2 regions of the Pseudoalteromonas sp. NCIMB 1079 genome follow, and region 2 is predicted to be linked to the other one. Evidence: predicted binding sites of a transcription regulator. Region 2 holds the regulator's gene; the other holds the start of a gene.
What was found. The regulator FliA, encoded in region 2, starts transcription of late flagellar genes. The targets are predictions, from matches to a motif close to CTAAAGNTNNNNNNNNNNNNGCCGATA.
Positions count from the first base shown of each region.

Region 1: a site for FliA is predicted at 7,736-7,762, ahead of ABX891_RS12215 (VC2046/SO_2500 family protein). Genes of this name have one in related genera too.

Region 1 is NZ_JBEWZA010000001.1:2,636,975-2,653,262, reverse strand. It holds gene ABX891_RS12255 (class I SAM-dependent methyltransferase) at 1-773, opposite strand, end outside; gene ABX891_RS12250 (HD domain-containing protein) at 914-1,570, shown strand; gene ABX891_RS12245 (VOC family protein) at 1,572-2,012, shown strand; gene ABX891_RS12240 (response regulator) at 2,009-3,001, opposite strand; gene ABX891_RS12235 (MHYT domain-containing protein) at 3,005-6,331, opposite strand; gene ABX891_RS12230 (M48 family metallopeptidase) at 6,648-7,346, shown strand; tRNA gene ABX891_RS12225 (tRNA-Tyr) at 7,466-7,550, opposite strand; tRNA gene ABX891_RS12220 (tRNA-Tyr) at 7,600-7,684, opposite strand; gene ABX891_RS12215 (VC2046/SO_2500 family protein) at 7,797-8,324, shown strand; gene ABX891_RS12210 (DUF6172 family protein) at 8,504-8,806, shown strand; gene ABX891_RS12205 (GGDEF domain-containing response regulator) at 9,000-9,917, shown strand; gene ABX891_RS12200 (YchJ family protein) at 9,992-10,471, opposite strand; gene ABX891_RS12195 (SulA-like leucine-rich domain-containing protein) at 10,510-10,944, opposite strand; gene ABX891_RS12190 (tetratricopeptide repeat protein) at 11,243-11,707, opposite strand; gene ABX891_RS12185 (NCS2 family permease) at 11,826-13,118, shown strand; gene ABX891_RS12180 (hypothetical protein) at 13,199-13,957, opposite strand; gene cysB (HTH-type transcriptional regulator CysB) at 14,282-15,259, shown strand; gene ABX891_RS12170 (L-serine ammonia-lyase) at 15,335-16,288, opposite strand, start outside.
Region 2 is NZ_JBEWZA010000001.1:2,899,850-2,913,888, reverse strand. It holds gene fliQ (flagellar biosynthesis protein FliQ) at 1-14, shown strand, start outside; gene fliR (flagellar biosynthetic protein FliR) at 17-796, shown strand; gene flhB (flagellar biosynthesis protein FlhB) at 806-1,936, shown strand; gene flhA (flagellar biosynthesis protein FlhA) at 2,009-4,120, shown strand; gene flhF (flagellar biosynthesis GTPase FlhF) at 4,142-5,623, shown strand; gene ABX891_RS13460 (MinD/ParA family ATP-binding protein) at 5,616-6,476, shown strand; gene ABX891_RS13455 (RNA polymerase sigma factor FliA) at 6,503-7,213, shown strand; gene cheY (chemotaxis response regulator CheY) at 7,254-7,637, shown strand; gene ABX891_RS13445 (protein phosphatase CheZ) at 7,655-8,428, shown strand; gene ABX891_RS13440 (chemotaxis protein CheW) at 8,444-10,663, shown strand; gene ABX891_RS13435 (protein-glutamate methylesterase/protein-glutamine glutaminase) at 10,722-11,885, shown strand; gene ABX891_RS13430 (flagellar motor protein) at 11,878-12,642, shown strand; gene ABX891_RS13425 (flagellar motor protein MotB) at 12,644-13,603, shown strand; gene ABX891_RS13420 (ParA family protein) at 13,616-14,039, shown strand, end outside.

The sequences.
Region 1 (16,288 bases), 260 kb from region 2:
GTATCTAAAGCGGGTTGCGATACATCTACGTTAGTTACATGCTCACATCCACCACGCAGGGCATACAACGAGAATGTACCTGTGTAACTAAAGCAGTTAAGGACCGTTTTACCTTTTGAGAAGCGCTCAAGTGCAGCACGGCTGTCACGCTGATCTAAGTAAAATCCTGTTTTGTGACCTTCAATTATATCAACTTCGATTTTTAAGCCGTTTTCTTCAATAAGCACAGGCTCTTTTGGTTCATTCCCCCAAAGTGCGCCTTTAATTGGTTCTAAGCCTTCTTTAGTACGTACATCTACGTCAGAACGCTCATATATGCTAGAGCCGGGGAAAATAGACATCAATGCGCCTACAATCTCGCCTTTATGGCGCTCGGCACCGGCGCTTAATAGCTGGCACACTAATACGTTGTCAAATTTATCTATTGTAACGCCTGGTAAGTAATCAGACTCAGCAGCACATAAGCGGAACCCCGTTAATCCGCCTTCTTCAATAACTTGACTACGGGCTTCTAATGAGCGACGTAAACGGCGTTCAAAAAAGTGTTGATCGATGACTTCTTTTTCGTCAAAGCTCCAAACACGTGCACGAATTTGTGAGTGAGGGCTATATGCAGCAGTTGCTAAAAACTTACCTTCGCTGTCGTGAATCGTTACTGTGTCGCCTAATCCAGGTTTACCTTTAATTTTTTTGATGGCTTTTGAAAATAACCAAGGGTGTTTTCTTTTTAATGATTTATCGCGACCAGCTTGTAGGTAAACGGCAGATGACATAAGGCTTCTCAGTAGTAATAAATAAGCGCTGTATTTTAGTCAAGCAAGGAGCAACATACAATGAATGTTTTGCAAGGGGGGCATAAAGCACGGTAAAGTACGGATAATTCATTGATTAATTAGCTTTTTGGAACCTAACTTTGCCTGACGTCGCTTTAAGCCCTGATTTAGAAATACTTAACTCACAATGTAGAGGGTTTATCGCCTCTTTAGTGCATGCCGATGTTGCTCATGACATTACTCATATAGAGCGAGTGGTGCGCGTTGCAATACAGTTATGTAATGCGGAGCAGGCAAACATGTCAGTAGTATTACCTGCAGCGTGGATGCACGACTGTGTGGCGGTGGCTAAAAACCACCCTGATCGTACAAAAGCCTCTACTATGGCAGCTGATAAGGCATTGGAATTTTTAAAATCGATTAATTATGACGAGTCACTTTTTGATGAGATTCATCATGCAATTGCAGCACATAGCTTCAGCGCAAATATAAAAATTAAAACAGTTGAAGCGCAAATAGTACAAGATGCCGACAGAATGGATGCATTGGGCGCTATTGGCGTTAGCCGGTGCATGAAGGTTGGTGGCTCAATTTCTCGGTTATTATATAACCCAAATGACCCTTTTTGTGTTGAACGCGTGGCTGATGATAAAACATACACGCTTGATCACTTTTTCATAAAGTTATTACATGTTGCCGATAGTATGAATACCCCATCAGCTAAAGCAGAGGCGAATAGACGAACAAGGTATATGCATGAGTTTTTAGAGCAATTAAAGTCAGAAATTGGTGAGTAACGTGAATAATACAAGCATACCGAAATTATCAGGCATTGATCATTGCCATTTAAATGTTGATAACTTATTGAGTGCCGTTAATTGGTATGAACAGGTTTTAGGTTTTAGCGTAGTGCCAGAGCTTACCTTTTGGAATGAGCATGGGCTAGGCCCTTTAACGCTTGAAGATGCTTGTTCAACCACTCGTTTAGCATTGTTTGAAGGAGAGGGGCGCAGTAAAGGGATTGCATTTTTGGCCTCAGGGGATCAATTTATTCAATGGCGTATTCATCTTGAGAGTTTAAATATAAAAGTAGTTTTAGCAGATCATGGTGTAACGTTTTCTATGTACTTTAAAGACGAAAGTGGCAATAGCCATGAAATTACGTCACATGACTATCGTTATATAAAATCTTGTTACCCAAATGTTGAGCTTGGCTCTCACAGTGCTAAAAAGAATTAGCTTTCTTGATTTGCATTTTTTATAGCAATAATATCGTATAAGTTTTTTACTAATAGCTCGATTAGAGCGGGATCGAAATGAGTTCCTGCTTGCTCTTGCATATGCAAAACTGTTTTCTCTACGCTCCAAGCCTCTTTGTAAGGGCGTTTTGAGGTAAGTGCATCAAATACGTCAGCTATAGCAACAATTCTACCTTCAACTGATATTTCCTCGCCTTTGATCCCGTTAGGATAGCCTGAGCCATCCCATTTTTCGTGGTGTTCAATTGCAAGTGTATGTGCAAGTTGTAGTAAAGGAGATGATGAGTTTGCTAAAATTTGCGCGCCAATGGTGGCGTGTTCTTTCATATGATCAAACTCTTCAGAGGTTAACTTTCCAGGTTTGAGTAGGATAGCGTCAGGAATACCTATTTTTCCTACATCGTGCATTGGGGCGGCTTGACGTAGAAGTTCTGCACGTTGTTCATCCATACCTAGCGCTAACGCTAATACTTTACTGTATTGGCTCATGCGCACTATGTGTTCACCCGTGTCGGTGTCTTTATATTCCGCTGCACGGCCTAGACGTTCTACTAAATCTACATGAGCTTGCTTTAATTGCTCTGCTTGTACTAGCGACAAGTGAGTATTAACCCTTGCTCTTACAATGGCAGGGCTTATTGGTTTAGTAATATAATCTACTGCGCCTAACTCAAAACCTTTGTATTCATCGCTTTCATCGCTAAGCGTAGTTACAAAAATAATTGGGATGTGTGATGTTTTAGGATTTCTCTTAACTATTTGGCACACTTCAAAGCCATTCATATCTGGCATCATTATGTCGAGCAAAATTAGCTTTGGTAGTTCTTTTTCAAGTAGTGCTAGTGCGGCATCACCCGATTTAGCAAACGACATACGATATTGATTACCTAACACTTCGCGCATTACTTTTAGATTTGCAGGCTCATCGTCAACAATTAATACCCGTGGCCTATCTGTCGTAAAATCCATTAATTAATACTCATCGTTTGTTAGTTTTTCAAGTAAGGTTTCAAGTATTACGTGTGCTTTATCAAAATCAAATTCATCAAAGGCTTCGGCTATATCATCAACTTCATTTTGAAAGGTAGAAGGTGCGCCGCGTTGCAACTTTGCGAGTAGTTCATCATTTAATTCTGCGTTTTGCGCATCTTGATGAAGTGTTTCACACAATTGCTTAATCTCATCTATTGATAGAGTGTCTGAGCTATTATCTTCAGGCTTGCTATTTGGCTCATCGCAAGTATTTGATGACAGCAGTTGCGTTATAATAAGTAGTTCGCTTTTGATATCGTCTAAAAGACTAATAACTTTAGCATCACTTTGCTTGTGCTCTAAATCGGTTAATAACTTCATTAACGTTGTTAGCCCTAAGTTACCAGCAACACCTTTGAGTGTGTGAATGAGGCTATCGACATCTTTTATGTTTGATAATTTATCATTAAATAATCTCTCAAACCGCTTATCACTAACAAACTTAGTAATCTCTGTAAGTTGCTTACACTTAGAACCCCAAAGTGCTAATCCTTTTTCAAAATCTATATGCTGCGCTTTAGGATCGCTTTGCGATATAACCATTTCTTTGGCAATACCAAGCCCCAGCACTTGCGCTATTTCTTGGTTAAGCTGATTTATATCGACGGGTTTGTTTGCAAAGCCATTCATGCCTGCTTTTTTAGCCGTAAGCTTATCTTGCTGTAATACGCTTGCTGTGAGCGCGATAATTGGCGTGTACTTAAGCTGCCTTTGGTTTTCTATTGCTCTTATTTTTTGTGCTGCTTGTATGCCATCACACAAGGGCATATGTATATCCATTAATATGACATCAAAGTCTTGCTCTTCAAATACTTTAATCGCTTCAAGTCCGTTTGACGCTTTGGTAACTGAATGCTGATCGCGTGACAGAAGCAAAGACAGTAGTTCTGTATTTTGCTCTATATCATCAACTACTAGCACTCTAAGTGCAGGCAGTTGGGTGTGTAGACCATCAAAATAATCTATTTTAGATTCGTCACCTAAAGTAAGCGGCAATGAAAAGTAAAAACAGGTGCCTTTACCTAGCTCACTTACTAAGTTTATTGTTCCGCCCATAAGCTCTACAAGTTGTTTACTTATGGTTGTACCAAGGCCTGTACCACCAAAGCGGCGAGTAGTAGTGCCATCGGCTTGTTCAAAAGGTTGAAATACAGCTTGAATACGATCTTTTGCAATACCAATTCCGGTATCTTGCACTTCAAAAAACAGATGCTGATTTTGTGTCATGCCAACGGTGACCGTAACAGAGCCTTCTTCGGTGAACTTAATCGCGTTACCAATTAGATTAGTGAGTACTTGTCTGAGTCGATCTGGGTCGCCGTAGTACGTAGAACTTACTGATTCTTTAATATGGAGTTTAAGTTCTAAATCTTTCTTTTTAGCCTCTAACCAAAAAGTAGAAATAATACTGTCTATCACTGGTTTTAAGCTAAAGTGGACTGGCTCAATGGTGAGTTTACCGCGTTCTAGTTTTGCAGAGTCAAGAATTTCATTTAACAATCTTAGCAATGAACGCGCTGCATTATTTACGGTAACCAAGTGCTTTTGTTGTTCTTGATCAAGTGGGGTATCCATTAATAGATCGCTAAAACCTATTATAGAATTCATTGGGGTGCGTATTTCATGGCTCATATTAGCCATAAAAGATTGCTTTGCATGAGCAGCTTCTTCAGCTTTAAATTTAGCTTGCTCTAGTTTTTCTTCATATTCTTTGCGTTCAGTAATATCGACTAAAACACCATCAATCCACTTTGGGTTGCCTTGAGCATCAAAGTTGATACTCCCTTTATCTAACAACCACAAAATTTTACCATTTCTATGTCTAATTCGGTATTCAATAGAATATTGAGATTTTGCATCAACAGCTTTAGTGACTTCATCAACTATTTGTTTTTGTTCTGATTTCAAGACCAAGTCATTAAACTCGATACAATGCTCTGTAAACTCATTTGGGTTATACCCTGTAAGCTCAATTATATTTGGACTAATAAATAACATAGTCCAGTTGTCATCAAACTTGCATCTAAACGCTACTCCGGGCATGTTATCGATAAGAGAGCGGTATTTTTGTTCTTTCTCTTCTAAACTTTGCTGCAAAGCGCGTTGTTCGGTCAAGTCGGTGATAAAGCCAACATATAAAGGGTTATGGCCCGGCTGATTTACTTCGCCTATACCTAAGCGAATAGGAAAAACATGTCCGTTCATGTGTTTTGCATATACATCACGGTTTATGCCTATTATTTTACCTAGATCAACATTGTGAGCATTTAAGAGGTATTCGTCGTGGTGCTTGGCAATGTTATCGTCCATTAGCATTTTTACGTTTTTGCCTTGAACTTGGTTTTCTTGCCAGCCAAAAATTTTACTTGCGGCTTCATTAAAACTTAAAATAATACCAGTATGGTCAATGGTAACAATGCCATCTATAGCGGTGCCTAAAATAGCATTTAGACGGGATTCTTTTGCCGACTTATCCTCAAGTAGCATGCGATAGCGAACCATACCATTTATTACACCAACCACACTTGTAATCGCGATAGTTGCTGTGGCGACTGCAATGGCGATAAAAGTTAGTCCTGCGGTTGCGTTAGCATCATCATAGATTAGTGGCGATGTAGCTACAAAACGTGTAGCGGCCATACCCATATAGTGCATACCAGCAACAGCACACCCTAAAATAACAGCGCTAATTGAGTTATTTTGAAGAGGTGATAAAGAGGGTAAAAAACGCTCAAGATTAAAGCGACTGTAAAGGGCTATAAAGGACAGGGCTACAGCAACAATGATTGATAACGCAAATATCAATGGATCATATCTAAGTAAAGGAGCAAGATCCATTGCAGCCATGCCGCTATAATGCATAGTGCCAATGCCGGCTCCTAGTAACACGGAGCAAATCGACAATACTTTTAGATTCCCTTTACTATTTACTAGCATTGATACAGCGTACTGACATGCTATAAATGCTGGTATAAAAGAAAGGAGAGTGATTGTTGGATCATAATCAATATTAGTACACAGTGAAAAGGCAAGCATACCAATAAAGTGCATACTCCAAATACCAGCCGAAAAAACAGTAGCAGCGGTCACATTTGCTAAACGTTGGTAGCTAGGAAATTGAGTTTCTTTTGCGAGATCTATAAGTCGAATGGTGAAAAAGGCTGCAAAAATAGCAATTAGCAATGACATTGTAACTAATAGAGGATCGAAAACGCCATTAATGATTAAGCTAGGATCTTGGTCTGTGATAAAAAAAGCTGATAACATAACGGCTCAAAATATAATCTTTATTTATCAAGTTTAATCTAATTAATTAATAAATAAACCGTTAATTCAATGAAGTGAATAAAGTAACGAATTTATTACTTTTCGTTTTCTTTTATTTATCAGGGATTAGTTTTTTAGTTGGTGTTTTTTATTCTAATGTATTGCCTTTAACGGGGCTAAGTTAGATTTATATGATCATATTTAAGTTTCTATCGAGCAACATTAAGAAAGCTAATGAATTGGCTTAACTAAGCGAAAATTACACTTTATTTGGTTTTATTAGTTGCTGGTGAATTTTCTCGTAGCAATATCATTAATGAGTATGAAAGTGTTTGAATATCAGTTAAAGAAAAGTATAAAACGTAAAACGGTTGCCATTAAAGTACATAACAAAAAGGTGACTGTATATGCCCCTCAGTTTGTTAGTAATAAACACATCCAAGAATGGCTTTTTGATAAGCAGGTGTGGGTAAATGCTCAATTAACTAAACAGCACAATATTGCTGATAGCAGACAGAACCCGCTCAAAGACAAACAAATTTTAATCTTTGATAGTATTGAAAACATAGAGTTTAAGCAAGGTACTAAGTCCGAAGTAATAAACAGTAACGACAGCTTGCTTATTACGCACTCTTCGCGCGTTAAAAATACTTCGCAAAAATATCAGCAACTTCTTGAAGAATATTTAAAAGAGCAACTAACTGCATATATAGAAATGCGTTTAGCGTACTTCTGCGCACAAATGGGTGAAGAATTACCTACGAGTCTAAAAGTAGCTATTTATAAGCGAAAGTGGGGAAGTTGTAATAGTAAGCGAGAGCTAACATTTAATTTGCATTTAATCGGAGCGCCTTATCATGCTATTGATTATGTGATTGTCCACGAGTTAGCGCATTTACGTCACTTAAACCACAGTAAAGCTTTTTGGCAACACGTTGAGTGTTTTTTTCCTAATTATAAAGCGTCATCAACATGGCTAAAGAAAAACAGTATGAGTTTACAATGGGTATTTTGAAGTTAACCTGAATATAGGAATATAGGAATATAGGAATATAGGAATATAGGAATATAGGAATATAGGAATATAGGAATATAGGAATATAGGAATATAGGAATATAGGAATAGTAGAGAAGTGGTGGAGGGAGCTGGATTCGAACCAGCGAAGGCTGAGCCGTCAGATTTACAGTCTGATCCCTTTGGCCGCTCGGGAACCCCTCCACACTAATTTTATTGCATTTGGCCCCACTTAACTTAGCGGTAAGAAAAGTGGTGGAGGGAGCTGGATTCGAACCAGCGAAGGCTGAGCCGTCAGATTTACAGTCTGATCCCTTTGGCCGCTCGGGAACCCCTCCAATGCAACGGCGCTGATAATAGCAAATTGCGTATTTAAGTAAAGAAAAAAGCTAAAGAAAATTGAAATAAAGCCGATAAATATCTATCAGTTACCACAATCGACTAAAGACTATGCAAATAGATGATTTGTTAATCACAGAGAGTCAGTTAAACAGTAGGCTCAATAATAGTGTGCATGAAAATCGTCGTGGCGAATTTTCTCTATTATTAGCGATGCTGTCACATGACGCACTCGACTTTAGCCAATTTCATTTACCAAAAACTGAAATAGATAATTTAGTTATAGAAGAAGAGGCATTAAGAAAGCAATTTGGCGCAGGTCCAAAGCAACTTTTAGCCCCTGATGAATACAATATGTTGGTTGGACAGTTTAATGCATCATTAATATCTCAAGAAGGGGAGCGCTGCGGTATGACAAGTATTAAGCTAAGACAGTGCTTAAAGCCTGAACCACTTGCGATTAGAAATGATGATAAGCATATTCCACTTAATATAATAGATAACTGTGAGCTTGCTGTCAGAAGAAGAATTAAAAGCGAACAAACACAACTTGCTAATCCTCCTATAGATGCAGCTGCTTTTTACGACAGCCTTAATAATGATGCAATACATCAACCACTTCAGCTTATTGCGGTGTGATATATGATTGTAATAATCATCAGTTAATATATGCTTTATAACGGGTCTGCTTTATATATTTGCTAATAATTGATTTAATGAAAAAAAAGCATCCAAAAATTAAATGCAATTGCTATAATGGCGTCAAATGGTATGACATGAAATGCCATTATCATTAAACCAAGGTAATTAGGAACGTAATGAAGAAAACATTCACGCTAAATCACGAGAAAATCAAATACCCTCGTATGGTTGATGCTGCAAAGCACGAAGTGAAAAAATATTTGAAAAGAGAGCGTAATAAAACGCTACCTGAAGATGCTGACTATTGGGCATTTGACTGTAAGTTTGGTAACACAGCTGAAGATGCGCAAGTTGTGCACGTTGCTGAATTAAGTAACCAAATTGGCGAAATTGAAAAGCAAGGTTTGACCTCTTTCTACGTAGAGATTTTAGCTCGACCTGCTCAACGTCAGCAATTAGATTTAGATGATGACGAATAATACTTAACTAAATTAAGTATTCAAAGTTATAAAATGAGTCCAAGTGGCTCATTTTTTGTTTTTATGCAGTAAAGATTTACTAAAAAGTATTTTTATTAGTAACCAATAAGTAGAACCCCTCTTAATTAACATTTGCATAACAAAATGTGATGCTATAGGCTGTTTTTAATTAAAAAAACAAAACATTTTTACTATGCCAATAAATTACTCTGGCCATCAATTAAAACTAAGTTTAAAGAATTCTAAAGTACTTATAGTTGACGATCAGTTATTAAGCTTAATCGTATTAAAAAAAATATTATCTGAGCATTTTAATGTGACAACAGCTGGAAGTGGTGAAGAAGCAATTGAAATTTGTAATGTAAATGTACCTGATATAGTCCTACTCGATATTAATATGGGTGGAATGAGTGGTATTGATACATGTTTAAAATTAAAAAATAATACTAAAACACAGGATATACCCGTTATTTTTGTTACATCCTTTGAAAACGAAGAAGAAGAGTGTTGGGAAGCCGGAGCTGTTGATTTTATTAAAAAGCCGATTATAAAAGAAACACTATTTAGAAGGGTTCGTGCCCATATAACGTTAAAATTACAACACGACTTACTCAATCAAAAAGTATTTTTAGATGATTTAACTAAAGTATTCAATCGCCGTTATTTTGATGCACATTTTTCTAAAATGGAACGAAGCGCCTTACGAGAAAAAGTTGACTATGCACTATTACTCATCGATATAGATTACTTTAAGCAATACAATGATATCTATGGTCATGTGCAGGGGGATACGGTGTTAAACCTAGTAGCACAAACTATTACTAATAGTTTGCAAAGGCCAACCGATTTTGTTGCGCGTTATGGCGGCGAAGAGTTTGTAGTTGTTTTACCGCATACAAGCACCGAAGGTGCAATTTGTGTTGCTGGTAAAATTAAACAAAATGTGGTCGATTTAGGAATATTACACAAATATTCAGAATATAACTTTGTGACTATTAGTATTGGCGGTGCAACCCTACAACCATACGTAAATAACAAAAACACGTTGCAGATCGCAGATGAAAAAATGTATGAGTCTAAAATGCAAGGGCGTAACAAAGTGTGTTTTTAAGTTTAGTTAGCTAATAAATTGCTCTGCCGCTTAAAAACACCTTTTAGGTGATAAATACTAAATAAGATTATTTATTACATGCTATGACATTTTTTGTACTTTTTATTACTACCGCATGGGCAGTCATCATTTCTGCCTACTTTAATATCTTCAACAGGATATATAGTGCCATCTAAATAACGCCATTGAGTGTTTTCTTTAATAAACTGCGATTTTTCGTGAAGCTCACAAAATAAGTTTTGATAAAAATATTGGGCTTTAAATTCTACAGTTCCAGTATCGCCATCATGGCTTGAGTCAATTAAATCAAGATTTATAAATCGACAGCTGTTAGCAAAATCATTGATTTCTTTAACCGGATTCTCAGCTTGTTTTTCTTTTGCGTAGGTTTGATAAACATATTTTGCATTTTTAATAACATAAGCGCTGAATCGTGAGCGCATAAGTTGTTCAGGAGTGTCAGTTTGCATAACAGATAAGTGAAGCGGCTCGCAGCAATCGGCATAATTGTGCCCACTGCTGCAAAAACATAAAGTGGTATTGAGTGAAGTCATAATAATAGTACAAAGTCTAAAACATTAGTTTAACAAGCTTATTGAGCGAGTGGTATCTCTGTTGTTTGTGCGTTTTTAGTAAAACAGTATAGTTTTGTATTCGTTTTACTTAAATCGAACGATAGATTTGTAAGTAGTTGGTTATTAACTATATCGGTCCAGGTGATTACCGCTGCAAAGTTTCCATTATGTAATGCAGAATTTAATACATACTCTAGATTTACTAGGTGCTTCTGTCTAATAACAAGTAATTTACTTGTATCAATAGAGCATGAGTCAAGTAAAGCTTTGCTCGGTACATGATCTGGCGCAATTAATAACGTCCATGCATTAGAGCTATTGTATTGGTGTAATACTTTTAAAAGCTCAAAGGTCGCTGAAATTTCATCTTCAATTTGGATCAAATTTACGCAATCGCTTTGCTCGTCTTGTTGGTAACTTTTAACTGTTCTTACGGTAATAGGCTGTAACATAATTTCACTCACTGGGTTTTTATACAGTATTCATATACAGTAGTTTATACAGTGCTTTCGTGCAAGCATTTTATGCTATTTATTTGTACAGTTATTCAGCTTTTGATCATTGTTTTTTGTTTTTAAATCTATAATTCTTTATTAATCAACTTGTTATAGGCTTGTTTTTGAGGGGGTATTTTTAAAATAAATTTTTGAGTCATGTTTTCATTTGTGGGTTTTATACTGTGTAGGAGTATCTTTGTAACTATATACAGTATTTTTCAACACTGTATACAGTACTTATAACTTAGTTAGCTTATGTGTTTTCACTCGTGCGAGGGATCATATGACAAAACTGGAGTTGGTGAATTTGTTCGTACAAACTTGCTGCATAACATTGAGCATCTTTAAATCGCTTAGTTTCGATATGTTTGCGTATATCTGTAACCGCTGCAGTGGCAGGTGCGTACCCTTGGCTACTCGCTAAGCTCAACCACGCTACAGCATGAAATACACTTTGTGGCACGCCTTCACCTTTTACAAAAAATAAACCTAAATAAAACTGTGCTCTATGGTTTCCTGCCATTGCAGCAAGGCGCATCCATTTTGCAGCCAATGGAGCTTGATTATTTTTTAAATAATATAGGGCTTTATTAATAGTACTTTGCTCATCTTTTTTATTATCAATGGGCGCGGGGCTGCTTTCTGGTTGAGTAACAAAACCTAAAATGTTGTCTAGCTGTTGCTCTAAGTCTTGCTCACAAGGTGTTGTTTTAAGCATATTGGTTCATTTATTATTTTAACTACTTTAACAGTTTAGTATATAGCAAGGTAAAATGTCCTGTAAAAGATAATTTTTATGTTAAAATCTCGTCACTTTTTACTATCACAAGTTTATTATGTTTGAAGCCTTATTTAAACTCAGCGAAAATAATTCAACAGTTAAACGCGAATGCGTTGCTGGCCTAACTACCTTTATTACTATGGTATACATTGTATTTGTAAACCCGGCTATGCTTGCTGAGGCAGGGATGGACCAAGGGGCTGCATTTGTAGCTACCTGTATAGCAGCTGCGATAGGCTGTTTTATAATGGGTTTATGGGCTAATTATCCATTAGCATTAGCGCCTGGCATGGGACTAAATGCTTTTTTTACGTATGGCGTCGTATTAGGAATGGGTTATACCTGGCAAGCCGCATTAGGGGCTGTTTTTATGTCGGGTTGTATATTTTTATTTTTAAGTTTATTTAAAGTCAGAGAATGGATTATTAATGCCATACCTCTGGTGCTCAAGCGAGCTATCGCAACAGGTATTGGTGCTTTTTTAGCCTTAATTGCCCTTAAAAATGCAGGCATTATTGTCTCAAGCCCAGCAACACTAGTGCAATTGGGCGACATTACTTCCCCAGGCCCATTATTAGCTATATTAAGCTTTTTTGTAATTGCAGCGCTTTTATACCGCGATTTTAAAAGCGGTGTACTTATTAGTATTTTATTAGTGACAGGCATTGCACTAAGTTTAGGGCTTGTTGAATATCACGGTGTTATGGCTATGCCACCATCAATAATGCCTACTTTTATGCAACTAGATTTTGCCGCCGCTTTTGATATATCAATGATGAGTGTTATTTTTGCATTCTTGTTTGTCGATCTTTTTGATACTTCGGGTACATTAGTTGCGGTCACTCAAAAAGCTGGTTTAGCTGATGAAAAAGGTAACATGCCTCGTTTAGGGCGTGCACTAAGTGCTGACAGCTCTGCAACAATTGCAGGTGCGATGCTAGGCACGTCTACGACTACATCGTATATAGAATCGGTTGCTGGTGTTTCTGTTGGCGGACGTACTGGTTTAACGGCTGTAGTTGTAGGTATTTGCTTTTTACTAATGATGTTTTTTGCACCGCTTGCACAAATGGTACCGGCTTATGCTACGGCAGGTGCTATTTTATATGTCGCTGTACTGATGCTACAAAATTTAAAGTTTGTAAATTGGGATGATATGACCGATGCAATTCCTGTTACTGTGGTATTACTAATGACACCATTAACGTTTTCGATTGCGCACGGTATTGCACTTGGCTTTATATCTTATACAGCGGTAAAAGTATTGTGTGGTAAGCAAGATCAAATCAGTATTAGTGTTTGGATATTAACAGCCTTGTTTGTTTTCAAGTTTGCATTTTTGTCTTAATGACTAACAAAGAGACAAAAAAGCCTGCACAAATTTAATTTGTGCAGGCTTTTTTAATACTTATTTTTAGTATAAAAACGCTACCATTTCTTTTTAGGAGCAAACAATATATCTAAGTCGTCTTGCTCTTCTTCTGTTTTCTTTTTAAGTGCGCTTGCATTAGAAGCTCTTAGTTCAACACTAATTGCTTCTAAGTAACCTTCAACTTCTTGGCGTTTTGTTGTTACATATTCATCGGTGTATGTAACTGCATTGAGCGTTGCCTGTGCTTTTTCAAAATACTGCCTTGCAGAGCCAACCATACTCGCTGAGCGGGCAGATAAGCCACGTTTTATTTGGCTTTCGATATTAATACGCAGTTGTAGTTTTTCAAGACGTTTATCTTCTAAAACAAAAACTTGGCTATCAATACGACCTTTATTATGTTCAGAGCGTAAAATTGAGCGTAATTTTTTAATACCTTGAATTAGGCCAACAAGCTGCTTGTCATTACTCGGTAGCGTTAGGGCTTCACTGCTGTTGTCTAGAACTGCATTGGTGAGGTGCGTTTTAGCCTCACCTAAGCGGCTTTTGAGTGCTTTGGATGTTGGCGAACTAGTAACCATCGTGTTTAATGCTTCGTAAATACGGCGTTGCAATACACGGATTATATTTTCAGAAAGAGGTATATTGGCACTATTCATTAGTGCTTCTTCTGTTTCTTCTATTATAGCTTTTTGTTTTGTTAGCTCTTTGCGGCGTTCCGCTTCTTGTTTTTCTTTGTGTTGTTGTACAGCACTTACCCAAAGTGCAATCACAATCAATGCAACTATAAGCACTATTATAATAGAAACGATCATGGTGTAATTCTCGGACATATAACCTAATTATTTAATCTTACATTAAATATACGTTAACAGGGTAGCTTTGCGCCGATTAACTTAAAAAATACACCAAAAAATTGATAGGTTGAGCTCTTTATAAACCGTAGTCACCCTAAGGGCTTATAAACTAAAGCTGAATAAACATCGCTACCTCAAGCATATTTATTATGCTAGCCTTGAGCTCTAATCAGATAATTGCACACCTAAAGACCTAAAGTGATATTTTACGCAAATAACACTTGGTTTTAAGCGGTATTGCCTTTATAAATAATATGAATAATAACGTTAAAATTTGCAGCCATGAAATTACAACAACTCAGATACATCGTAGAAGTACAAAATCATAAATTAAATGTTTCAGCGACTGCTGAGAGTTTATTTACCTCGCAGCCAGGAATTTCTAAACAAGTACGCATGTTAGAAGATGAGTTGGGTGTACAAATTTTTGGTCGCAGTGGTAAACATTTAACGCATGTAACCGGTGCTGGCGAAGATATAATTAATATTTCTCGTGAAATACTCTCCAAAGTAGAAGGTATTAAAGCCGTTGCTAATGAGCATACGTTACCTGATCAAGGTAAGTTAAATATTGCCACAACACATACCCAAGCCCGTTATGCTTTGCCTAACGTTATTCAAGGGTTTATGAAAAAATACCCTGCGGTATCGCTTCATATGCACCAAGGCACTCCACAGCAAATATCGGATGCTGCAGCACGCGGTGATGCCGACTTTGCTATTGCAACAGAAGCACTGCATTTGTATTCAGATTTAGTTATGTTGCCTTGTTATCATTGGAATCGCAGTATTGTTGTTGCTAAAGACCATCCGCTCGCTAAAAAGGCAAATAGTTTAACTGTTGCTGACATTGCCCAATATCCACTCATTACATATGTATTTGGTTTTACGGGCCGCTCAGAGTTAGATAAAGCATTTAGCGCACACGGACTTGAGCCACACATTGTATTTACTGCAACCGATGCTGATGTTATAAAAACATACGTACGACTGGGTTTAGGAGTTGGTGTTGTCGCTTCAATGGCGATAGATCAAGTGAGCGATACCGATTTAGTGTGTATTGATGCAAGCCACTTATTTGAAGCAAGCACGACCAAAATTGGTTTTAGAAAGGGCAGCTTTTTACGTACTTATATGTATGATTTTATTGAACGTTTTGCACCGCACTTAACTAAAGAGCGCGTAGAGCGAGCAAGTTTAATGCGTAACCAAGACGATGTAGATAAATTATTTGCAGATATAGAGTTACCGGTTAAATAAGGTGATTACATTGAACGAACAATAAAAAAGCTGCCTATTTTAAATAGGCAGCTTTTTCTTTTTATAGCGAGCTGATTAACATTCGATAATATTAACTGCTAATCCACCGCGAGCGGTTTCTTTGTATTTGGTTTTCATATCGTTGCCGGTTTCAAGCATGGTTTTAATCACTTTATCAAGTGATACCTTTTGCTCGCCACTGCCACGAATAGCTAAACGTGAGGCATTAATTGCTTTAATCGCGCCCATTGCATTACGTTCAATGCACGGTACTTGTACTAAGCCACCAACAGGGTCGCACGTGAGGCCTAAATTATGTTCCATACCAATTTCTGCTGCGTTCTCTACTTGCACAACATTGCCACCAACAATTTCTGTTAATGCGCCTGCAGCCATAGAGCACGCAACGCCAACTTCACCTTGGCAACCTACTTCAGCACCCGATATAGAGGCATTCTTTTTATATAAAATACCAATAGCAGCAGCCGTTAATAAATAACGTGTGGCTATATCGCGGTCTACTTCTTTCACAAATGTGTGATAGTACATAAGCACAGCCGGTAAAATACCCGCAGCACCATTAGTTGGTGCGGTAACTACACGGCCACCTGCCGCATTTTCTTCGTTTACGGCAAGGGCAAATAAATCAACCCAATCCATTGCACGAAGTGGGTCGTTACTGACCTCTATATTTAGTTTTAAGTATAGGCTTGGCGCACGGCGCTTTACTTTTAAGCCGCCAGGTAAAATACCTTCGGTACGCATACCACGCTCAATACAGGCCATCATTACTTTCCAAATATGAAACAGCGTGTCTTTTATTTCATCTTCAGTGCGCAGTGTTTTTTCGTTCTTCATCATCAAGCTTGAAACACTAAGCCCTGACTCTTTACACATCTCTAGTAGCTCTTTTGCGCTACTGAAAGGGAAAGGAGCTGGGTTTTCTTCTCTAATATCAAGGGCTGCTTGTTTTTCGTTTTCAAACTCTTCATCAGTAACAATAAAGCCACCGCCAATAGAGTAATATAC
Region 2 (14,039 bases):
AAATTGCAGGTTAAACGTGGAATACCCCTTTGCTGTCGTTATTCAATGGTTGAGCGATTTTTTGCTGCCGCTGGTACGCATTAGCTCAATGATTATGATTATGGCTGGTTTAGGTGCTAAAAATGTCCCTACGCGTATAAAAATGGGGTTATCAGTTGTTGTAACTTTTCTTGTCGTTCCTGTTCTGCCGCCAGCTACATTCACTAATTTATTTTCGTTTGAGATGATTTTAGTCGTTATTCAACAAATGCTGATTGGTGTTGCTATTGGTTTTGCATCTATACTTTTATTAAATACCTTTGTTTTAGCAGGGCAAATACTTGCGATGCAAACCGGTTTAGGTTTTGCTTCGGTTATTGACCCCTCTAATGGCGCAAGCGTGCCAGCGGTTGGCCAGTTTTTCCTTATTTTGGCCACCTTGTTATTTTTTGCTTTTAACGGTCATTTAATGATGATTCAAATGGTGGTGCATAGCTTTCAAGTGCTACCCATTGATGGCACATGGTGGTCTGTAGATCATTACTGGGACATAGTGACTTGGGGCGGCTGGATGTTTACTACAGCACTGGTACTCTCACTTGCACCGCTTACCGCAATGCTCGTTATTAATATTTCTTTTGGTATTATGACGCGTGCGGCACCGCAATTAAATATCTTTGCAATTGGCTTTCCGTTCACACTTGTTGCAGGGCTTACGATTATTTGGGCAACGTTAGGTAACTTTACTCTTCAATTTGAGTTTCAGTGGTTAAAAATGGTTGAGCTAATGTGCACTTTAGTTGGTTGTTCACCGTAGGAGAGGCTAATGGCTGAAGATTCAGGACAAGAAAAAACAGAAGAACCCACGGGGAAAAAAGTAGACGAATCGAAAAAGAAAGGGCAGGTAGCGCGTTCTAAAGAGCTTGGCACCATGTTTGTACTTATTTTTTCCGCTATATCTTTGCTCTTATATGGTCCTGAGATTGGTAAAGGCCTATATAACATTATGGGGCGAATGCTGAGTCTTAACCGAAATGAAGCCTACGATACCACTAAAATGTTTGCTGTTTGGGCTAGTGTGTCTGATGTGCTTATTTTTCCTATGGCAATGTTTGTATTTATTATTTTATTTGCAGGTATTATAGGAAATACGCTATTGGGGGGATTTAATTTTAGTTGGCAAGCAGCAGCACCCAAAGCAAGTAAAATGTCACCGTTTAAAGGCTTTAAGCGTATGTTTGGCCCCCAAGCAGCGGTAGAGTTAACCAAAGCCATTTTAAAATTTTCTGTAGTTGCTGGCTTTGCTGTATTTCTAATTAACACTTTCTTTGATGAGATTTTACATTTAAGTATAGAGCCTGCACCAAATAACATTATTCATGCGTTAGAAATATTAGCATGGATGTTTCTAGCTCTCTCTTGTACGTTGGTTATTATTGCTGCAATAGATGCGCCTTATCAAAGTTATACTCACCATAAGCAACTTAAAATGACAATGCAAGAGGTTAAAGATGAGTATAAAAACTCTGAAGGTGATCCACAAATAAAAGCGCGTATTAGACAAACACAAAGGCAAATGTCACAAAGACGCATGATGCAAGATGTTCCTGACGCTGATGTTATTGTTACCAACCCAACTCATTACTCCGTAGCATTAAAATACGATACAGAGCGCGCAGGTGCGCCTATAGTGCTTGCTAAAGGTATTGATGAAATGGCGATGCAAATTCGTAAAGTAGCAATAGGGAATGAAGTACCTATATTAGAATCTCCCATGTTGACCCGAGCGCTTTATCATACGGCTGAAGTAGGAGAGCAAATACCGGATCAGTTATTTACCGCTGTGGCGCAAGTTTTAGCGTATGTATTTCAGCTTAAGCGCTTTAATAAAGGGCGCGGAAAACGTCCAACTAAGCTCAATAAAAAGCTGCCAATCCCCGATGCCTACAAGTATTAAACCGTTAACTGAGTAACTTGGAATAGTTATTGCTAATTCTATGTAGTGTCAATTTTTTGAAATTGTAGAATTATGAATTTTAAAGCAGTATTACAAAAACTTAACAGAGAAAAAAAAGAATATGGCAAAGGGGTAGGTACACCTTTGCTTGTGCTTGCTGCCTTGGGGATGGTGATTTTACCACTACCGCCATTTTTACTCGATATCCTTTTCTCGTTTAATATTGCTCTCGCATTAGTGGTTTTACTTGTAACTGTTTACACGATGAAGCCGGTTGAGTTTGGTATATTCCCCTCTGTAATATTAATCGCTACCATTATGCGCTTAGCGCTTAACGTGGCCAGTACTCGTGTTGTATTACTTGAAGGCCATAATGGTGGTGATGCTGCTGGTAAGGTAATTGAAGCGTTTGGCTCCGTGGTTATTGGTGGTAACTACGCTGTTGGTTTGGTTGTGTTTTTAATCCTGATCATTATTAACTTTGTAGTAATTACTAAAGGTGCTGGTCGTATTTCTGAGGTATCTGCGCGTTTCACCCTTGATGCAATGCCGGGTAAACAAATGGCCATTGACGCCGATTTAAACGCTGGTTTTATAAGTGCAGAGCAAGCGCGTGACCGCCGTGAGGAAGTAACTCGCGAAGCTGATTTTTACGGCTCAATGGATGGTGCGAGTAAATTTGTTAAAGGCGATGCTATTGCAGGTATTGTTATATTAATCATCAATATAGTTGGTGGTTTATTTGTCGGTATGATTCAGCACAATATGGGCTTTGGCGATGCCATGGAAGTATACACATTACTTACCATTGGCGATGGCCTAGTTGCTCAGCTTCCTTCTTTACTGCTTTCAATTGGTACCGCGATTGTTGTAACACGTCAAAATGAGTCGCTCAATATGGGGGACCAATTTAAGAAACAACTTGGCAACGAAAAGTCATTATTTATTGCTTCAGGTATTTTGATCATCATGGGCTTAGTGCCTGGTATGCCGTATATTGCTTTTTTAAGTTTAGGTGCGTTACTGGGCTACTTAGCTTACTACACACAGCAAAGTAAATTAAAAGCTGCTGCCGCAGAGGCTGAAGAGGCCGCTAATGGTGGAAGTGCAGCTACGGGTGTTGCTAATAAACAAGAGCAAAAAGAACTTGGCTGGGATGACGTTCAACAAGTTGATGTAATTGGCTTAGAAGTCGGTTATAGATTAATTCCATTGGTAGATCAATCTCAAGGTGGTGAGCTACTTAATCGTATTAAGGGTGTACGTAAAAAGCTTTCTCAAGAGCTTGGTTTTTTAGTACCGCCAGTGCATATTCGCGACAACTTAGAGCTTGACCCTAACGCTTACAGAATAACACTAATGGGGGTTTCAACCGGTGAAAGCGAGCTTAAGCATGGCGACGAGCTAGCAATTAACCCAGGACAAGTATTTGGTCCAATTAAAGGGGTTGAAACAAAAGATCCTGCGTTTGGCCTTGATGCAGTATGGATCAAGCCAGATCAAAAAGATGAAGCACAATCACTAGGTTATACCGTTGTAGATTCAGCCACGGTAGTTGCCACTCATATTAGCCAGTTATTAACTAACAGTGCAGCGTTATTACTAGGGCATGAAGAAGTTCAAAACCTACTTGATATGCTTGCTAAAAGCCATCCTCGCTTAGTGGAAGGACTAGTACCTGATGTATTGCCATTAACTGTTATTGTAAAAGTACTACAAAATTTATTAAATGAAGGCGTGGCTATTCGCGATATGCGCTCAATTGTTCAAACCCTTGTTGAGTATGGCCCACGTAGTCAAGACCCTGATGTATTAACGGCTGCAGTGCGTATTTCACTGCGTAGATTAATTGTTCAAGATGCGGTGGGAATGTCATCAGAAATCCCTGTCATAACCTTGGCGCCTGAGTTGGAACAGATGTTGCATCAGTCATTACAAAATGCAGGCGATGAAGGTGCCGGTATTGAGCCAGGACTTGCAGAGCGACTTCAAGTGTCATTGACACAAGCGCATCAAAATCAAGAAATGGCCGGCGAACCTTCTATATTGCTAACGTCAGGAATGTTACGCACTGTGTTATCTCGTTTTGTTAAGTACACCATTCCAGGATTGAGAGTGATGTCTTATCAAGAGGTACCAGACGAAAGACAGATCAAAATTGTAAGCTCGGTAGGCCAACAATAAGATTTTAACAGGGGTTGAATCATGAAAATTAAACGTTTTTTTGCTAAAGATATGCGCACAGCACTTAAAGAAGTTAAAGATGAGTTAGGTGTTGATGCGGTTATTATGTCAAATAAAAAACTGGCTAACGGTGTAGAAATTGTAGCGGCAGTTGATTATGACAAAGCAGCCCCTAAAGTAGCAGCGCAACCGCAACGCCCTGCAGAGCCGCGTACTCAGGCGCCACAACAAAGCATGCATAATTTTGTAAAACCAGAGCCACAGCGTGCCAAGCCTGAGCCTCAAGCAAAAGTTGCTGACAGCCTACAAGCATTATTAGAGCGTCAATCACCGCGTCCTCGTTCTCCTGAGCTTGCATCAATGTTTTCACAATCGGGTATTGATACTACTGATAACTATCAAGAACCTGATATGGGGCAGCGTACTAAAAATATGTTTGCTCCTGAAGCTGCTGCGCCAGTTCGTCCACAAACTCAAGCGGATAGCTTAGGTTTTGATGATTTAGACCGTGACTTTGATGATTTAGATAGCCCGGTAACTACTCGCCCACAAAATAAAAATAATGAAAGCGAAGAAATGACAACAATGCGTGAAGAAATGAACGCAATTCGTCAATTATTAGAACATCAAGTATCGGGTTTAATGCAGCAAGACATGGCACGTCGCGACCCAACTCGTGCTTGTATGGTTGACCGTTTGGTTGGCATGGGTATTGATAAAGAAGTCGCGCAGCAAATGGCATGTTTTGTACCTGACGATGTATCTCGTCAACAAGGTTGGAAAGCATTGCTAACAATGGTTGAGGATCAAATGCAAACAACCAATAACGAAATACTTCGCCAAGGTGGTGTATATGCGTTAGTGGGTCCAACAGGTGTGGGCAAAACCACAACAGTTGCTAAGCTTGCAGCTCTAGGCGCACAAAAATATGGTGCCGATAAAGTGGCGTTAATAACCACTGATACATACAGAATTGGTGCTTATGAACAACTTGCAACGTATGGTCGTATTATTGGTTGTGGTGTTAAGCAAGTTAAAGATGCTAATGAATTAGCTGAAGTTTTATATCATTTACGAAATAAACGTCTTGTATTAATTGACACAGCTGGTATGAGCCAGCGAGATTTACGTTTAACTGAGCAATTAAACACATTAATGCGTAACCAACGTGTAGATATTCGCAGCTACTTAGTACTCAGCGCGACAGCACAGATTAATGTATTGCAAGAAACTGTACGGCACTTTAAAAAAGTACATTTAAGTGGTTGTATTTTCACCAAGTTAGATGAATCATTAAGTTTGGGTGAGATTATTAGTATTGCCATTCAAAATCGCCTTCCAATAGGGTATCTTACTAACGGACAACGAGTACCAGAGGATATTCGTGTTGCAAATGCTGAAAAACTAGTAAAAAAGGCTGAGCAATTATATTTAAAAAGAACAAAAGCACAACATTCAAGGCATCAAGCAGTGGCGTCAAGTACAGTAGGGATGTATGATTAACACAGTATTAGATCAAGCAAGCGGCCTGCGCAAAATGAGTCAAAACAATAACAACGGCGTTAAAGTTATCGCTGTAACCGGTGGTAAAGGTGGGGTGGGGAAAACAAACGTTTCTCTAAATACCGCTATTGCACTAGGGCAGCAAGGTAATAGAGTACTAGTACTGGATGCTGACTTAGGTTTAGCAAATTGTGATGTGATGCTTGGTTTACGTGTAGAGCGTAACTTGTCACATGTCTTGTCTGGTGAATGTGAGCTTGATGAAATTTTAGTTGAAGGCCCTGCAGGAATTAAAATTGTACCCGCTACATCGGGTTCGCAAAGTATGGTTGAATTATCACCATCTGAGCATGCTGGGCTAATTCGTGCGTTTAGCGAATTGAATACCGAATTTGATATTTTAATTGTAGATACGGCCGCTGGTATTTCAGACATGGTACTGAGCTTCTCGCGTGCAGCGCAAGATGTAATGGTTGTTGTATGCGATGAGCCGACATCAATCACCGACGCTTACGCACTTATTAAAGTATTAAGTCGTGAGCACGGCGTTTATAAATTTAAAATTGTTGCCAATATGGTGCGCAGTATGCGTGAAGGCACTGAATTGTTTGCAAAGCTATCTAAAGTTACCGACCGCTTTTTAGATGTATCAATGGAGCTAGTAGCAACGGTTCCTTATGATGAAAATATGCGCAAAGCAACACGTCGTCAAAAAGTAATAGTAGAGCTCTTTCCAAATTCGCCAGCCGCTCTTGCGTTTAAAACGCTGGCAACAAAAGCAGTTAAATGGCCAATACCCAACCAACCATCTGGGCATTTAGAGTTTTTCATTGAGAAACTAGTAAACGGTTAATTATGACAACACTGGTGAATAGAGCTATGGGATATCAATCAACACAAAATTTAAATGTGATTGTTGAGAAGCATGCATCACTTGTTAAAAAAGTGGCATGTCATCTAATTGCTCGATTACCACCTAGCGTTCAACTTGATGATTTAATTCAATCAGGAATGATAGGCTTAATAGAAGCTTCGAAAAACTTTGATGCAACAAAAGGCGCAAGCTTTGAAACTTTTGCAGGTATTCGTATTCGCGGTGCTATGCTTGATGAAATGCGCCGTGGTGATTGGGCTCCTCGTTCAGTTCACCGTAAAAACAGGCAAGTTGCAGAAGCAATTACTGAGCTCGAAAGTAGTCTGAACCGCGAACCAACGGACATAGAAGTTGCTGAAAAACTTGAAATTTCGCTCAATGAGTACCATCATATTTTAAATGATGCGAATACGAGTAAAATATTAGGTATTGAAGACCTTGGTGTAGATGAGGATGTTATTACTCCTGTAGGCCAAGATTTAGCACAAGATAAACCTTTTAATAATGTTAAAAATGATAGGTTTAATGAGTCTTTGCTAAGTGCAATTAAGTCATTACCAGAGCGTGATGCAATGGTGCTTTCTTTGTACTACAACGATGAAATGAATTTAAAAGAAATAGGACATATACTCGATGTAAGTGAATCGCGTGTAAGTCAGATACATGGTCAGGCGATGATTAAGCTTAAAGCTAAAATCAATGACTGGATAAATTAGTAGTAAGTAAACAAAGGTTAATACCTCACTGGGGGATGTTTTGGATAAAAACATGAAAATTCTTGTAGTTGATGATTTTTCAACGATGAGACGCATTATAAAAAACCTGTTACGTGACTTAGGTTTCACTAACGTTCAAGAAGCTGATGATGGGTCTACAGCTTTGCCTATGTTGCAAAATCAAGTGTTTGATTTTGTAGTTACGGATTGGAATATGCCTGGAATGCAGGGTATTGATCTTTTAAGAGCAATACGTGCAGACGAGAAGTTAAAACATATCCCTGTATTAATGGTAACGGGAGAAGCTAAAAAAGAACAAATAATAGCTGCGGCGCAAGCTGGCGTGAATGGTTATATTGTTAAGCCATTTACGGCTGGAACATTAAAAACTAAATTAGAAAAAGTATTTGAACGCTTAGGCTAATGATGGGGGAGAGGCTTATGCCAGCACCAGCTGCGCCTCAAATAACGTTAGAACAAGCTCGTCAGCTCGTTGTTTTTTTAGAAAATGATGAGCAAGATAAAGCAAATCAGTTGATTTTAGAGGCTGCTTCTAAAGAGCAATCTGAATTATTTGCTGAAGTTGGAAAGTTGACTCGTCAACTGCACGAAGCCCTTAAAAGTTTTGAGCTTGATACTCGCTTAACTGATATAACGACAGATGCGATTCCAGATGCTAAAAAGCGGCTTAATTATGTTATAGAAATGACAGAAAATGCGGCTAATAAAACAATGGATGCAGTGGAAGCGAGTCTTCCTATAGCCCAACAGTTAGCGGACGAAATATCTCATATCAAACCGACATGGGATCGTTTAATGAGCCGCGAGATTGAGCTTGGTGAGTTTAAGCAACTTTGCCATAGCATCGATAAGTTTATGAACAACTCTCATCATAAGACTGATGAGCTTCAAAGCTTAATGACAAATGTACTAATGGCTCAAGACTATCAAGACTTAACAGGTCAAGTTATTCGCCGTGTTATTGAACTTGTTAGGGAAGTAGAAGAAAGTTTACTGCATCTTTTAACTGCGTTTGCTGAACAAGACGACACTAACAGCACCGCGAATAAAGTAGAACAACAAAAAATAAAAGAACCAGTTGCCACACAAACTTTAGCAGGTCCTGAAGGCCCTATTATTGATAAAGAATCGCGTAATGATGTTGTATCTGATCAAGATGAAGTTGATGATCTTTTATCAAGTTTGGGCTTCTAAGAGGAGAGTAACTGCATGTTTGAAGTCGATGAAGATATTTTACAAGACTTTCTTGTAGAGGCTGGAGAAATCCTAGAGCTTTTATCTGAACAGTTAGTTGAGCTGGAAAATAATCCAGAAGATACCGAGTTACTAAACGCTATATTTAGAGGTTTTCACACTGTAAAAGGTGGTGCAGGCTTTTTAGCTATGACAGAACTTGTTGATGCTTGTCACGGTGCTGAAAACGTATTTGATTTACTACGTCAAGGCGTGCGAACAGTCAACTCAGAGTTAATGGATGTTATTTTACAAGCACTAGACACCATTAATGAGATGTTTGCGACTATCCAAAACAGAGACAAGCCTGAACCTGCAGATCCTGAATTACTTCATACTCTTCATATCTTAGGTCTACCTCCAACAGAAGCCGAAGCCACTGAAGCCTCTTCACAAACAGAGGTTGAACAACCTCATAATGAAGTGGTGGATACACCGGTAGCTGATGATGAAGATCCGTTTGCATTTGATGAACTATTTAGCGGAGCGCCTTCGGTTAGCGATGCTGAAATAGATGAAATCACTGAAGACGAATTTGAAAGCTTACTTGATGAGCTACACGGTAAAGGACAAGGTCCTGCAGTTGAAAAACCAGTAGCAAGTAGTAGTGATTTTAGTGGTGATATTACTGATGATGAATTTGACAGCTTATTAGACGAGTTACATGGTGTTGGCAGTTTTGGTGAAGTTACGATCAAACCTGAACAAAATGATGCCAATAAAACACCTGTAGAACCAGCTACACCAGCGGCAAATACAGTTAATTCATCAGATGATGAAATTAGTGATGACGAATTTGAAGCGCTTCTTGATGAACTTCATGGTAAAGGCACTGCTCCTAAATCGATAGAAAGTGCGCCAGCTGCAAAACAACCTGAACCTGTTTCACCGCCAGCTAAACAAATGAGTGAACCAGTAAAAAAAGCTGAGCCAGCTAAAGCTCCTACTCCAAAACCAGTTGAAAAAGCGCCAGAGAAGCCAGTAGCTAAAGTACCACCAGCAGCAGCTCCAAAAAAATCAGCGCCACCAGCAGCAGAAACCACCGTTCGCGTAGATACAAAACGACTCGATCAAATTATGAATATGGTTGGTGAGTTAGTTCTTGTACGAAATCGTTTGGTTAGTTTAGCGACTAACTCAGACAGTGAAGCGATGGGTAAAGCAATCTCTAACTTAGATGTAGTGACTGCGGATATTCAAGGTGCGGTTATGCAAACGCGAATGCAACCAATTAAGAAAGTATTTGGTCGCTTCCCTCGCGTTGTACGCGACTTAGCACGTAGCTTAAATAAAGATATTGATTTAAAGCTTATTGGTGAAGAAACCGATCTAGATAAAAACTTAGTTGAAGCACTTGCCGATCCGCTTGTGCATTTAGTTAGAAACTCAGTTGACCATGGTATTGAAATGCCCGCTGTCCGTGAAGCTGCAGGTAAGTCTAGAACAGGTAATGTTACTTTATCAGCGTCTCAAGAGGGCGACCATATTTTGCTAACCATCAAAGATGATGGTGCAGGTATGGATGCTGAAAAACTGAAAAAAATTGCAATTAGTAAAGGCGTACTCGATCATGACCAGGCGAGTCGACTTTCTGACACCGAAGCATATAACCTGATTTTTGCACCTGGCTTTTCTACAAAAGAAGAAATATCTGATATTTCAGGCCGTGGTGTAGGGATGGACGTAGTTAAAACTAAGATCACGCAACTTAATGGCTCAGTAAGCATTCAGTCTGAACTTGGTGTCGGTACTATTTTAGAAATAAAAGTACCACTTACCTTGGCTATATTACCGACATTAATGGTCGTTGTTGGCGCACAAACATTTGCGTTACCACTGGCTGGTGTTAGTGAGATATTCAATTTAGATTTAACGAAGACGAATGTAGTTGATGGGCAATTAACAATTATTGTGCGTAAAAAGGCGATACCGTTATTTTACCTTGAGCATTGGTTAGTAAAAGGCTCAGATCGTTCTCAGCGAAAATCTAAAGGTCACGTCGTTATTGTACAAATTGGTACGCAACAAATTGGTTTTGTTGTTGATTCATTAATTGGCCAAGAAGAAGTAGTGATTAAGCCGCTTGATGCGTTACTTCAAGGAACGCCAGGTATGGCAGGGGCTACAATAACTTCGGATGGTGGCATTGCACTGATTTTAGACGTTCCAAACATGTTAAAACATTACGCAGGCTAATAATAAAGTAGGTATATATTTAATATATACCTACGCATAAATTTAATAAGAGAGCTAAATGGCCGTTAAAGTTTTAGTTGTTGATGATTCAAGCTTTTTTCGCCGTAGAGTAAGCGAAATCCTTGAGCAAGATAGCGATATACAAGTTATAGGCTTTGCTGTTAATGGCAGAGAGGCTGTTGAGAAAGCTGCTCAATTGCGTCCTGACATGATCACCATGGATGTCGAAATGCCTGTGCTTGATGGTATTAGCGCAGTTAAAGAGATAATGGCGAGTAACCCAACTCCTATCTTAATGTTTTCATCACTTACACGTGATGGTGCAACAGCAACGTTTGATGCGTTAGATGCTGGCGCAATGGATTTTTTACCGAAAAAATTTGAAGATATTGCGCGCAATAATGAAGATGCAATTAAGCTTTTGCAAAGTAAAGTAAAAGATATAGGGCGAAGACGTTTACCGCGAACATTTAGAGCGGCAACACCAGCTAAACCAGTCATTTCAACGAAACCAACAAGTTCACTTTCGCAAAGAACAAGCACATCAACAACTCAAATCAAGCAGCCTGATAGAAGCTTTCAAAGAGCTGCGCCTGTTGCATCGACAAGTTCAAATGTTGCCTCAATGCGAGCAAGTGGAAAACAATATCAACTTTTAGCTATTGGTACTTCTACAGGTGGTCCTGTTGCTCTGCAAACTATATTGACTCAATTGCCTGCTAATTTTCCTCACCCTATTTTACTTATTCAGCACATGCCCGCTGCATTTACACCCGCGTTTGCAGCGCGCTTAAACGGTTTGTGCCAAATAAAAGTGAAAGAAGCACAACAAGGCGATCGTTTACAACCAGGAACTGCTTATTTAGCGCCTGGCGGACAGCAGATGATGGTAGAGGGGCGTGGAGCAAATAGAACGCTGCGCGTATTTGAAGATCATAGCGAGAGAATAAGTTATAAACCAAGCGTAGATGTAACGTTTGCTAGTGCAGCTAAAACGTATCAAGGCGATGTACTTGCTATTGTTTTAACAGGTATGGGCGCTGATGGTCGTGATGGTGCAAGAATGTTAAAACAAACGGGGGCAACTATTTGGGCACAGGATGAGAAAAGCTGTGTCGTTTATGGAATGCCCCAAGCAATTGCTAATGCGGGGCTTTCAAGTGAAAGCTTAGCATTGAGCGATGTTGCAGCGCGTATAATGAGAGAGGTAGGTTGTGGATAAACTCTCAATATTTGGACTATTGGTAGCACTTAGTGCAATAGGTCTAGGTTATTCTTTAGAAGGCGGTGTTGTTTCAGCTTTATTTAATGGCCCTGCGCTTATTATTGTACTAGGTGGCACGCTTGGCGCTGTTATGTTGCAAACCTCTGCTAGCACATTCAAAAAGATGCTAAATATGAGCTCGTGGGTTTTTGTTGCACCACAATACGATATTGAAGACGCAATAGAGCAAGTTAAACGATGGTCTCATAAAGCACGTCAAGAAGGTTACTTAGCGCTTGAGAATGAAGCCTTAGCTCACCCAGATGCGTATGCAGCAAAAGGTTTAAGCTTACTTGTCGATGGCTGCTCAGAGCAAAAACTACGTGACACGCTTGAAATTGATTTACTGCTAGAGCGTGATCGTTTGCTTGAAGCCGCGCGTGTTTATGAAGCAATGGGGGGTTACAGCCCTACCATTGGTATTTTAGGTGCGGTGCTTGGCTTAATACAGGCAATGTCGTTTATTACCGATCCACAAATGCTTGGCGCCGGCGTTGCAACGGCATTTATTGCGACCATTTATGGTGTTGGTTTAGCTAATTTATTGTTTTTACCTATGGCAAATAAGTTAAAACAGCGTGTAGAGCAAAAAATGCTTTACCATGAAATGCTTGCTGAAGGCGTTATTGCAATAAGCATAGGTGAAAGCCCAGTAAATATAGAATTAAAGCTTGAAGCCTATCGTGTAGAGCGACCTAATTTAGTGGACGAATAACATGTTACGCCGACGACTTCGTCACTCTGCTGCTAAAAGTCAACATACCGAACGTTGGCTTGTATCGTATGCCGATTACATGACTATTATGTTTGCTTTTTTTGTGGTTCTGTATGCGATAGCGATTAATAAAGAAGAACAATTCCAAATATTGTCAGATTCCCTTGAACAGGTTTTTGATAAGTCAGCTCGCCAACACTCCCAGCAAGGTGAAGGTGTCAACGGTAATGGAATATTGACAGATAGAGTGACACCTGAACAAGAAGTTCTTTATGGCGAAAGTATATTAAAAGAAGAGCAAGGTCCTGAGCTACTCGACGGCCAAAGTGATACAAGCAACATCCAGCAAAAGTATTTAGGCAAACCTCTTGATAGTTTATTAATTAAATTACAGTCAGCGCTTATTGATGAAATCCGTGATGGAGAAGCCAGTTTAGAGCTTAACCAAGATTGGCTGATTATAGAGCTAAGCTCAGGTATGTTATTTTCAAGTGGTAGTTCAGTTGCACACTCTCGAGCAAAACAGGTCGTCAAGATTGTTAAAGATATTATTGCACCAGTAGATAACTATGTAAGAGTACGAGGTTATACTGATGATGAAAGTATTCGCAATGAAATATTTCGCTCAAATTGGGAACTGTCGGTAGCTAGAGCCACGTCAATTTTAGTAGAGCTGGAAGCATTAGGCATTAATTCAGCTAGAATGGCGATAGAAGGTTATGGCCAATATTCACCTTTTGCAAGTAACGATACAGAACAAGGGCGCGCAGAAAATCGTAAAGTTGTTATCGCACTTTCTAAGTATGGATTACCACCAAAACAAGAGGTTAAAAGTGACGGGCGAGCTGATGAGCCTGCAGTGATTGAACCTGAAATTGAACTTCCTTCAGATGACGATACAATAAAAATAATTCGTTTGCCTCATGGCGGTATTCGCATAACAACGCGCAATGAACAGTAATTAGGATGTAATGTGAAGATTTGGACTGTCGCTAATCAAAAAGGAGGGGTTGGTAAAACAACAACCGCAGTGAGCCTTGCCGGTATTTTGGCATTACAAGGTAAACGTGTATTGCTTATAGATACAGACCCTCATGCGTCACTCACTTATTACTTTGGCATTGACTCAGAGGATTTAGAAGTCAGTGTGTACGATATTTTTGCCCGTGGTACAAGTATGCAAAGTGAAGAGATACTCCAAGCTTTGTGTCCATCAACACTTCAAAACCTGGATATTTTACCTGCGACTATGGCAATAGCTACACTTGATCGAAGTATGGGTAATAAAACAGGGATGGGGTTAATACTAAAAAAAGCGCTTGCAAAAATTAGCGAACATTACGATTATGCCATTTTAGATTGCCCTCCAGTTTTAGGGGTGTTAATGGTCAATGCGC